Regions from separate parts of the Thalassospira sp. CA1 genome, predicted to be linked through region 1. Evidence: riboswitches for the same ligand, from Rfam matches in the RefSeq annotation. Region 1 holds a riboswitch; the other holds the start of a gene.

What was found. A riboswitch is a leader RNA that binds a small molecule or an ion and turns the genes downstream of it on or off. The one in region 1 is predicted to bind cobalamin.
Region 2: it holds a riboswitch for cobalamin, as region 1 does, so the genes downstream of both, AC5Q5A_RS07875 (ABC transporter substrate-binding protein) here and AC5Q5A_RS05435 (DUF4198 domain-containing protein) in region 1, are expected to answer to the same signal.

What each region holds. Positions count from the first base shown of each region.
Region 1 covers NZ_JBZCIA010000002.1:291,663-297,348, forward strand. Annotated here, with positions in the region: gene yaaA (peroxide stress protein YaaA) at 1-463, shown strand, start outside; gene AC5Q5A_RS05425 (glycosyl transferase family protein) at 488-1,552, shown strand; gene AC5Q5A_RS05430 (DUF924 family protein) at 1,612-2,154, opposite strand; cobalamin riboswitch at 2,305-2,501, shown strand; gene AC5Q5A_RS05435 (DUF4198 domain-containing protein) at 2,672-3,469, shown strand; gene cbiM (cobalt transporter CbiM) at 3,486-4,163, shown strand; gene AC5Q5A_RS05445 (NikL family nickel/cobalt ECF transporter subunit) at 4,156-4,752, shown strand; gene cbiQ (cobalt ECF transporter T component CbiQ) at 4,749-5,546, shown strand; gene AC5Q5A_RS05455 (energy-coupling factor ABC transporter ATP-binding protein) at 5,530-5,686, shown strand, end outside.
Region 2 covers NZ_JBZCIA010000003.1:225,699-231,384, forward strand. Annotated here, with positions in the region: gene purD (phosphoribosylamine--glycine ligase) at 1-1,225, shown strand, start outside; gene AC5Q5A_RS07865 (ABC transporter ATP-binding protein) at 1,265-2,065, opposite strand; gene AC5Q5A_RS07870 (FecCD family ABC transporter permease) at 2,062-3,138, opposite strand; gene AC5Q5A_RS07875 (ABC transporter substrate-binding protein) at 3,179-4,204, opposite strand; cobalamin riboswitch at 4,431-4,633, opposite strand; gene AC5Q5A_RS07880 (OpgD/OpgG family glucan biosynthesis protein) at 4,806-5,686, shown strand, end outside.

The sequences.
Region 1 (5,686 bases):
AGATCATTTTCGGATGCTCTCGGGCCTTTATGGCCTTCTGAAGCCGCGCGATTTGATGCAGCCATATCGTCTTGAAATGGGAACGCGCCTTTCCAACCCGCGGGGCAAGGACCTTTACGCGTTCTGGGATGATAAGCTTTCAAAAGAAATCAACGCGATTACAAAAGGTCACAAGGATCGAAGCCTGATCAATCTCGCCTCGAACGAGTATTTCAAATCGATCAAGACCAAGGTCCTTGATGGCCCGGTAATTACGCCTGTGTTTAAGGAAGTGAAGGGCGGTACGGCCAAGGTTGTCGGCTTCTCGGCAAAGCGTGCGCGTGGCATGATGGCACGCTATATGATTGACAATCGGCTCGAAGACCCGCAAGAGCTCAAGAAGTTTAATGTTGATGGCTATCGCTATCAGGATGACCTCTCGACCGAGACAGAGTGGGTCTTCACGCGTATTCACGATCAGTAACACCAACTATTCCGGTGAAACCATATGACCGACGAGCATCTTGAACAGCTCGAGGATGAGAATGTCTTACCAGAGGCGCATCCGTTTTCTGGCTATCTGCGCACGTTCTTCCGTGGGCCGGGTCGTTCGCGCAGTCTGACACGCGAGGAGGCATTTGATGCGTTCTCGATGATCCTGCGCGACGAGGTCGAACCGATCCAGCTTGGCGCATTCCTTTTGATGCTGCGCTACCGTGCTGAGACGCCCGAAGAACTGGCCGGCATGATCGAAGCTGTGCGCAAGGCCGCGCGCCTTGAACCGGATGAAGACAGCAAAGATGACGCGCTTATGCGTCCTGCGCTGGATTGGCCATCCTATGCGGCCGGTCGGACCCGTGGTCTGCCCTGGTTTGTGCTGTCGGCGCTTTTGCTGTCGCAGAATAATGTTCCGGTGCTGATGCATGGCTATAACTCGCATCTGGTCAACGGGATCAGCACAGAAGTTGCCATCAAGGCGCTTAAGCTTCCGATTGCCATGTCTGCAGAAGAAGCGCGTTCTGATATCGCATCGAAGGGTTTTGCATATCTGCCGCTGCGTCACATGCATCCCAAGCTGCAGGAGCTGATTGGATTGCGTCCGCTTCTTGGGTTGCGCAGTCCGGTCAATACGTTACTGCGTTTGCTTAATCCGTTGCATGCGCGTGCAGCCTTCCTTGGTGTGTTTCATCCGGCGTTTCTTGATGTCCATCGTGAAACCGGCAAGCTTTTGGAACTTCCACGCATCGGTGTGATCAAGGGCGGTGGCGGCGAAGCCGAAAGAACACCCTATAAGCATGTCGATCTGCGCATGCTTGATAATGGTGAGCTCAATGATGTTCGCTGGCCCGCATTGCTGTCAAAAACCGAAAAGGATGGCGAAGATCAAAGCCCTGTGTCGCTAAAGCACTTCCTGGCAGTCTGGCGTGGCGAGGTGGAAGATATTCCCGCCGAAGCCAAGATCAAGGGGAGTGCCGCCATGGCAGCCTTCCTTGCTGGCAAGGCGGATTACATGGATGAGGCAGAAAGCCTTGTTCAAGGCTGGTGGGATAATCGCGACCGTGATGTTGGCTGATGTTCTGCGCCTAAGTGCGATCGAATAAAAGGGACGGGAAACCGTCCCTTTTTTAATGCTCAGAACGATGATCCGGGCTCTTTGAGAAACGCCACTTCCTCTGGCGTCGATGCGCGGCCCAGTATTTCGTTCCGATGTGGATAGCGGCCAAACCGGTCAATGATCTTTTTGTGTTTCAGCTCGAACTCGTAATTGTGCTCAAGGCCGGGCTGTGAAAACAGGTCAACCGCCACTTCATGAATGATTTCTGATTCTGAGTGCATGTAGGGCATATACAGGAATGCTTGTTCCTGCGGGGTGACCAGTTTGCGATCCAGCCTCAAGGAAACAGCTTCCTGCGCCAGCACCAATGCCATTGGATCCGATGCAAAGGACTGTGGCTGATCGCGGTACATATTGCGGGAAAACTGATCAAGAACGATGATCTCGGCAAGCCGTCCGTGGGCGGTTTTGCGCCAGTTAAAAAGCTCCCCGGCCGTGGCGGCGGCATGAAAATCGGCAAAGCGTTCCGCGATATGGCGATCCAGGGCTTCATCCTTGATAAACCACTGTTTTTCTTCGAGTTCCTTGAACCAGAAAACAAGAACCGTTTCAGGTTTCATAATGTTTCCACCCATCTGATTGCAGGCTTTTGCGGCCCGTCGGCAAAATTGCGGGTGATCTTCGCGCCCGGTTTAAGGCGCGTCAAGCCATCCGCAAAAAGATTGTCATGGACCATGGGGCAAGGAGTTGACAGCAATCCGTCCTGCGTGGATTATGACATTGTCTTTGGTGTTGATCCGATTGGACCAACTTAAAAGGGAACGTGGTGCGTCATGCATGACAAAGCCACGGCTGCCCCCGCAACTGTAAGCGTTCAGAGCATTGCTTATGCCACTGGTGCAAACCGGGAAGGCGCATTGCTGTTTAAACCGTGAGCCAGGAGACCTGCCTTTGACTGCCGGGTGCCGATTGCCCGGTATGAAACTGTTGGACGCCGGGGTGAGCGTCAGGTTGCAGGGGTACAAACGGTCTTTTGAAGATCCGCAATCTTGCTTCCAGCCATCCTATCGTTCTTTATCCTGACCCTGTGCGTTGGGCCTTTGGCCTGCGTGCATCGTTTGAGAAAGAGACGATTATATGTTTAAGACCCTTGGCAGGCTTGCAATTGCAAGCGCCTGCGTGCTGTCGGCGGCCATGCCGGCGCATGCGCATTTTCAATTGGCCTATACGCCGGACGTGAACGTGACCAAGGCCGGGGATCAGCCGGTTAAGCTGATTTTCTGGCACCCGTTTGAAAACGGTCATGTCATGGATATGGCCGAGCCGCTTGAATTTTATGCGGTTAACCGCGGTGAGAAACTTGATCTGAAATCAACGCTTTCGCCGATTACTTTCACCGGAATTGCCAACTCGGCAGCGGCCTTTGACGCAACTTTGACTCTGCGCCGCAGCGGTGATTACGTCATGGTGGTGGTCCCCGCGCCGTATTATGAAGAAAGCGAAGATATCTTCATCCAGCAGATCACGAAGTCCTATGTGAACCGCAATGAAATTCCGACCGACTGGATGGAACCGCAAGGTCTAAAAACCGAAATCCTGCCGTTTAATCGACCAACCAACATCATTGCCGGTTCGACCTTTACCGGCCGAGTGTTAGGGGAAGGCCAACCTGTGGCCGGTGTTGAAGTCGAAATCGAATACATGGCCGCAGAACCCGATATGGCCAGTAACACACCCAAAGGGCCAACGGCATCGCCAATGCCCGGTGGTGCGGTTGTGGCCATCTCCGATCAAAACGGGTATTTCACTTTTGGTGTCCCCAAGGCAGGTTTTTGGGGATTTGCAGCACTTGGCAGCGGCCCTGATAAAGAATTTCAGGGCAAGGAACTTTCACAGGATGCAGTCCTGTGGGTTCGCGCCTATGATGTGAAATAGGCGAGGGACAAAACAGATGCATATTGTTGATGGTGCGCTGGCACCGGAAGTCTTGATTGGTGGGGGTATTCTTGCAGTTGCCGGGCTTGGCCTTGGTCTGCGGAAACTGCCAATCGATAAAATTCCCGCAACCGGGGTTTTGTCGGCAACATTCTTTGTTGCGTCGCTTATTCATGTGCCGGTGGGACCATCCAGTGTGCATCTGATCATGAGCGGTCTTGCCGGGCTGGTGCTTGGCTGGACCGCGTTTCCGGCACTTTTTGTCGGTCTCTTGCTTCAGGCGGTTTTCTTTGGCTTTGGCGGCCTGACGGTTCTTGGCGTCAATACGGTCAATATCGCCTTTCCAGCTGTGCTGGCGGGGCTTTTGTTCCGGGGAATGGTATCGCGCAGCAACCCGGTCACAGCCGCCGTCCTTGGCGGATGTGCCGGTGCATCTTCCATCGGGCTGACAACGGTATTTGTCGCGATTTCGCTTGCGCTCAGCGGTGATGCGTTTGTCCCGGCGGCCAAGCTGGTCTTCTTTGCCCACATTCCGATCATGGTGGTCGAAGGACTGGTTTCAGCGGCATCAGTGTATCTGATCGCCAAGGTCAAACCGGCCTTGTTGCAGGCCGCCGATCAGATGTCGGGCTTTGAGATGCAGCCGGCAGCATCCTTACGTGCAAAGCAGGCGGGCGAGGTTTCCAATGGCTAGATCACTCATGCTGGTCTTTGCGCTTGGCATGCTTGTGGTTGGCGCAGCACCTGCACAGGCGCACAAGGTTATCGCATCCCTGTTTCCAAGTGGTTCGAACATCGAAGGTGAAATCGGTTTCTCCAACGGTGTCATGGCCGAAAACACGCTTGTTGAGATCTTTGATCTTGATGGCAACAAGATTGATGAAGTTACCACCGACGGTGATGGTTTCTTTGTCTACACACCAAGCCAGCAGGTTGATCTGCGTTTTCGTGCCGATCTCGGGGCAGGGCACGTTGCAGAGGCAACCTTTGCCATTGCGGACCTGACGGATGTTGATGGGGCTGTACAAACAGCATCGTCAAAGGCGCCGACAGCATCGGGGGCAGGGTCAAACGCTGGTCCTGCAATTACCCGCGCACAGGAAGAAATCATTGCGACCATCGTTCGTGACGAATTGCGTCCGCTCAGGCGCGAACTCACCGCCTACAAGGAAAAGAATGATCTTCAATCGATTCTGGGCGGCATTGGCTATATATTCGGTGCCTTCGGGACCATTTATTACATCGCTGCGCGACGGCTAAGAGCAAAAGCACCCAACGCATGAGCCACCTTTTCGGACATGACCAACCCCTGAGCGTTCAGGCGCGTGGCGGACATTCACCGTCATTCGTTGGAACGTTTGACCCAAGGGTAAGGGTGGTCGCGGCCTGTATTTTTGCAATCGTCGTGGTGGCCCTGCATCAGATCGAGTTTGCACTGGGTGCCCTGATATTGGCCGCCATTACAATGAACCTGACGGACCTGCCGCTGCGTGTAACCCTGAAACGTATGGCGGCGATGGACGGGTTCATTATCGTCATGCTGGTAATGTTGCCGTTTACGACCCCCGGAACACCGATGTTTTCGGTGCTTGGGGCAGAGGCCAGCAAGGAAGGCCTGATGCATGCCATCCTTGTCGGCATACGGGCCAATGCGGTTGTCCTGATGATGCTAAGCCTTTTGTCGGGTATGACGCCGGTGACACTTGGCCATACGCTATATCGTCTGAAATGTCCGCCGGTTCTGGTGCATCTGATGATGTTTACGGTGCGTTATATTTCGGTGCTGCATGATGAATATCATCGTCTTCGCATGGCGATGAAACTTCGCGGGTTTAAGGCACGCAACAATGCCCATACCTACCGGTCTTTCGGCTATTTGTTTGGCATGTTGGTAGTGCGGTCGCTTGAACGGGCCGAACGTGTGCTTGAAGCCATGAAATGCCGCGGATTTAGTGGTCATTTCCCGATGATTGATGATCTGGCATTCAAGCGTCGGGACGGTGCATTTGCCGTTTTCTTCCTTGCCCTGATTATTGCCCTTGTCCTGATGGATCGCATGTATGTCGTCGCTTATTGAACTGAATGATATTTCCTATGGCTATCGGGCAGGACAGAATGTGCTCGATCGTGTCAGTCTGACGCTTGATCCGGGCGAACGACTGTTTCTTGCAGGGCCGAATGGGGCTGGTAAAAGTACGCTTTTGCGTATTCTTGTCG
Region 2 (5,686 bases), on a different contig from region 1:
GCGCAGCCCGCGCATTTCCAAACTGTGGTGTGCACCGGGCAATGCCGGTATCGCGGATTCGGCCGAATGCGTTGCGATTTCCGACGGCGACATTGATGGTCTGGTGAAATTTGCCAAGGACAACGCGGTTGATCTGGTCGTTGTCGGCCCCGAAGCCCCGCTGGTAGCAGGCCTTGTCGATGCACTGGATGCCGAGGGCATCAAATCATTCGGCTGTTCCAAGGCAGCCGCCCAGCTTGAAGGCTCCAAGGGCTTCATGAAGGACATGGTGGCAAAGTTCGGTGTGCCGACCGCTGCCTATGGCCGTTTTACCGATCCCAAGGACGCCAAGACGTTTGTCGAAAAGCAGGGCGCACCGATTGTGGTCAAGACCGATGGTCTGGCCGCGGGCAAGGGTGTGACCATTTGTATGACAAATGACGAAGCCTTTGCCGCGATTGAAGAATGCATGGTTGGCGGCAAGTTTGGCGATGCTGGTGCGGAAATCGTGATCGAGGAATTCCTCAAAGGTGAGGAAGCCTCATTTTTTGCTGTTTGTGATGGCGAAAACGTCATTCCGCTGGTCGCAGCCCAGGATCACAAGGCCGTTGGCGAAGGCGATACCGGCCCGAATACGGGCGGCATGGGGGCCTATTCCCCGGCCCCGGTCTTTACCGATGCGGTCGAAGCCAAGGTCATGGATCAGATCATTATCCCGACCGTCAAGGGCATGGCCAACGAAGGCCACCCGTTCAAGGGCGTTTTGTTTGCTGGCTTGATGATTGACGATGCGGGCAACCCGAAGCTGATCGAATACAACATTCGGTTTGGCGACCCGGAATGTCAGGTGCTGATGACGCGTTTGAAATCAGACGTGCTTGATATCCTTGAGGGTGCTGCCACCGGCACGCTCGATAAAGTCAAACCCGAATGGCACGATGAAACCGCCATGGTCGTTGTCATGGCCGCCAAGGGGTATCCGGGGTCTTATGAAAAAGGGACCGAGATCAAAAACGTTCCAGCGGCGGACGCCATGGATAAGGTCAAGGTCCTGCATGCCGGTACCAAGATGGATGGCGACAAACTGGTTGCGACCGGTGGCCGCGTTCTTGGTGTGACCGCGCGCGGTGCGACGGTGACCGAAACCCAGAAACGCGCCTATGAGGCGGTTGATGCAATTGATTGGGATGGTGGTTTCTGCCGCCGCGATATCGGCTGGCGTGCGGTTGCCCGCGAACAGGGCTAAGCACCAAGAAGTCCCAGATGCTGAAAGCAAAGGACCGGGTTACGCAACCCGGTCTTTTTTTATGGCCAAAGATTTCTGGTTCCCGGCGTGATAGCGGATGTGACAGCGGCCCTGATCATCAATTTCGATATCGGCGGCAACCCCAAAAACATCGCGCAGGTTTTGCGATGTCAAAATCTGTTCGGGCGTGCCAAGCGCGATCAGCTTGCCACCATCCATCATCGCAATCCGGTCACAAAACATCGCCGCATGGTTTAGATCATGGAGGGCGGCCACCACGGTGACCGGCAGTGCGCGCACCAGTTCCAGCAGGCCCAGTTGATGATGGATATCAAGATGGTTGGTCGGCTCATCAAGCAACAGGAAGTCCGGCTGCTGGGCCAAGGCACGGGCGATGTGAACGCGCTGCTTTTCACCGCCCGAAAGCGTATGCCACATCCGATCCGCGAACGGTCCCATTTCAACACTGGCAAGGGCTTCGCACACGATGGCGTCGTCGTGCCCTGACCATGGTGACAGCAAACTAAGGTACGGCGTTCGACCAAGCGCGACGGCATCGCGCACGGTAATGCGGTCGATGGTGTCGGCCTGTTGTTCGACAAAGCCGATATGACGGGCAAGGTTGCGCCGACCGATTTTCTTCATCGGTTGGTCCCCCAGCAATGCCTGCCCGGTCGACGGGGCACGAATGCCACCAAGCACCGACATCATACTGGTTTTGCCAGATCCGTTTGGCCCGATGACTCCCAAAAACTCGCCACGTGTCACCCGAAGCGACACGTCGCTGATGATCTTTTTGAATCCGGCATTCCAGCCGACATTGCGTAATTCAAGGCTCATCGCAACACCCGCCCATGACACAGGATGATCGCAAAGGCCGGTGCACCGATCAGGGCCGTGATCACCCCGATGGGCAGGACCTGACCATCAAGAATGATGCGCGATACAATATCAGCCGCGACAAGGAACACCGCCCCGATCAGGGCGGAGGCCGGTAACAGAAAGCCATGCCGTGTCCCGACAAAGAACCGCGCGGCATGGGGAATGACCAGCCCGACAAAGCCGATGGATCCGACAATACTGACCATCACCGCGGTCATCGAGGCAGCAATGGCAATCAACACCACATAAACCCGGCGCACAGGCACACCAAGGGACGCTGCCGATTCCACGCCAAAGGTAAAGGCATCCAGCGCCCGCGAATACCAAAGGCAAACCAACAAGCCGATAACGGCAACCGGCAGGGCAAGATAGACATCGGGCCAACGCACGCCACTTAGATTTCCAAGCAACCAGAACATCACCCCGCGTGCCTCGTCCGCCGTGGCGGCCTTGGTCACGATGAAGGACGTCAACGCGTTAAACAGTTGCGATCCGGCAACCCCGGCCAGAATGATCGCACCTGCCCCGCGTCCGGCCGGAATGGCCAAAAGCGCAACAAACCCGAACGCCACCAGCGCGCCGACAAAGGCGCCAAGCGACAGGGAAACCATGCCCGCGCCAAACCCCAGAATGGCGACACTGACCGCACCGGTCGATGCCCCGGCCGATATGCCCAGCAAGTAAGGATCCGCGAGACTATTGCGCAAAAGCGCCTGCAACACTGCGCCCGATAGCGCAAGGGACGCCCCGCAGGCCGCCGCCACCATGGCGCGCGATATTCGGTAATTCCAGATGATCCCGGCATCAATCGGATCAACGTCATAGCCCGCCTGCCAAAGATGATTGGCAATGGTCTGAAACACGGTGCCAAGGGGAATGTGCGTTTCCCCCTTGGCTGCCGCCATCGCGATGACGCCAACAAGCAAAACCAGGGCGCCAAGACTGACACCGGCCCGCACAAGATATGCCCGCCCCGCCAGCGATTGCCGAGGTGGCTGAACCGGCTGCTGCACTGGCGTTGTTTCAAACATTGAATTCTCCGGGCATATCAGGTGCCTTTGGCAGTGCAGGTCAGTTCGAAGCGCTCAGTCGTTCGACGGCTTCGGCAAGTGTTTCAATACCATTGATCAGGCGGATGGTCGGATCCATCGACTGGGCGTCCATCACCACGATATTGCCATTGCGCACCGCCTTCATCTGACTTACGACCGGATCGGTTTTCAGGAAATCCACCTTGACTTGCCAGTCATCAGCCGGAAAACGCCGACGGCCCATCTTGCCAATCACGATGATATCAGGGTCGGCGCGCGCAATGGTTTCCCAGCCAACGGTCGGCCATTCTTCATTGCTGTCGATGATGTTGCGAACACCAAGTTTACCGGCGATATAGCCCGCCGCACCGTTTTTGCCGGCCACATAGGGATCACTGTTGATTTCCGGGCTGGAAAACCAGAAGACGGCGGAAACATTGTCATGGCCGCTTGCCGTCACACGTTCCAATGAGTTCGCCTGACGTTCCTTCAGGCTGGCAATCAGCGCCTCGCCGCGATCTTCGACATCAAAAATCTGCGCCAGATCGGAAATCTCGCGATAAATCAGATCCATGGTGAAGCCTTCATGGCGAACGCCGTCACCGCCACCGGCATTGTCCTTGCCCACACAATCAGCAGGTGCGGTGTAGACCGGAATGGACAATTCGTTGAACTGCTCGGTGGTGCCGACGGTGCCCTTGGGCCCGACATGCCACTGATACTGGGTGGCAACCAGTTGCGGCTTTTGCGCGACAACGGTTTCGAACCCCGGATCATTGTCGGCCAGACGCGGCACAGATGCATTCACATCCTTGAATTCATCCATCACCGGACCGAACCAGACCCCCGTACCCTTGACCTTGTCGGCCAGGCCCAACGAATAAAGAATTTCGGTCGTGCTTTGGCCCAGCGACACCACGCGATCGGGGGCCGCATCAAATTGCAACACAGTGCCGCAATTCTCGATACTGAGCGGATATTCGGTTGCGGACGCAAATGAAACAGATGAAATAAGACCAGCGGCAAACACCCCGACCGCCAGTACACGTTTATCGTGATTGATCACTTTTAGTTCCCTCTTGCTGATGGGCTGATCCGGGACCGTTTTGGATGATCCAGTTTCAACACATCGTCAAATGTTATGTTATAACATAACATCACTTTTGCTACTGTCAATGGACTGGCAAAAGTGTCAGGAGATGGCGGAAGATGCCGGCCTTAAAGCTTAGAAAACCTGGGCTAAACTGTTGGGCCAAGACACGTACCGACATTCTCCGGGGCACCCCGCCCGGTCCGTCGTCTTCGTGTCGGCAGGTCTCCTGGCTTACGGGTCAACACATTTTCCCTGGCCTTCCCAGGTTGATCCCAGTGGCATTGGTCAGAAAAATGCTCGCCGCCTACAGTTGCGGGGGCAGCTTCGGTTAATGAGCCAATATTCGGCCCATCTCGAATTCCCTTTATCCGATATTCGGATACCGACACGTCACGGTTAGATTAAACCAAAAACACGGTCAAGGAAATTGGCAGACCACCAGCGGCATTAACGCCAAGGCTCCATGCATAAAACGCAATTGATACGACCTTGAATTTGCCATGTTTCATCCCGATTACCTCCACACTGCCGGGTATGCTTTCCCGACACCTCAAACCACAGGAATGTGATGAACATGACGACTTCTGTTGAACGCAGACGCTTTTTGAAATCCATCGCGGCAGCCGGTCTTATCCTGCCGGGAATGTCGATCTATCAGCATGCTTTGGCAGATGTCGACGGCCTTGATCTGGGTTCGGCACAGCCGTTTGATTTTGCCGATCTGATTGCACGCGCCAAATCCATGGCCGCATCGGCCTACGAGCCGCCCGTTGCGCCAAACCCGGAAATTGTCGGCAAGATTGATTACGACACCCATGGCAAGCTGCATTACAAACGCGACCATTCGCCGTTTTCCGACGGATCGGGCACCTATCCGCTGACCTTTTTCCATCTGGGTATGTATTTCGCCAAACCGGTGCATATGTATCTTCTGGAAAACGGACAGGCACGCGAAGTGATCTATAAGCCCGATTACTTTGACATGCCCGAAGACAGCATTGCCCGCCAGCTGCCCGCCAATAGCGGCTTTGCCGGTTTCCGCCTGCATGAAAATCAGGCGCGCGATGACTGGAAAACCCAGGACTGGGCGGCGTTTCTTGGCGCATCGTACTTCCGCGCCATTGGCGATGAAGGCCAGTATGGCTTGTCGGCACGTGGCATTGCGGTCAATACGGCGACCTCGGTTCCCGAAGAATTCCCCGATTTCCGTCAATTCTTTATCGAACCGGCCAAAAACCCCGAAGATCCGGTGACGGTCTATGCCCTGCTGGATGGCCCCAGCATCACGGGTGCTTATAAATTCCTGCTTTATCGCGGCGAAGGCGTCACGATGGATGTCGAAAAACATCTGTTTTTGCGCCGTGACATCGAACGGCTTGGCATCGCACCGCTAACCAGCATGTTCTGGTATTCCGAACAGAACAAATCGTTCCGCTTTGACTGGCGCCCCGAAGT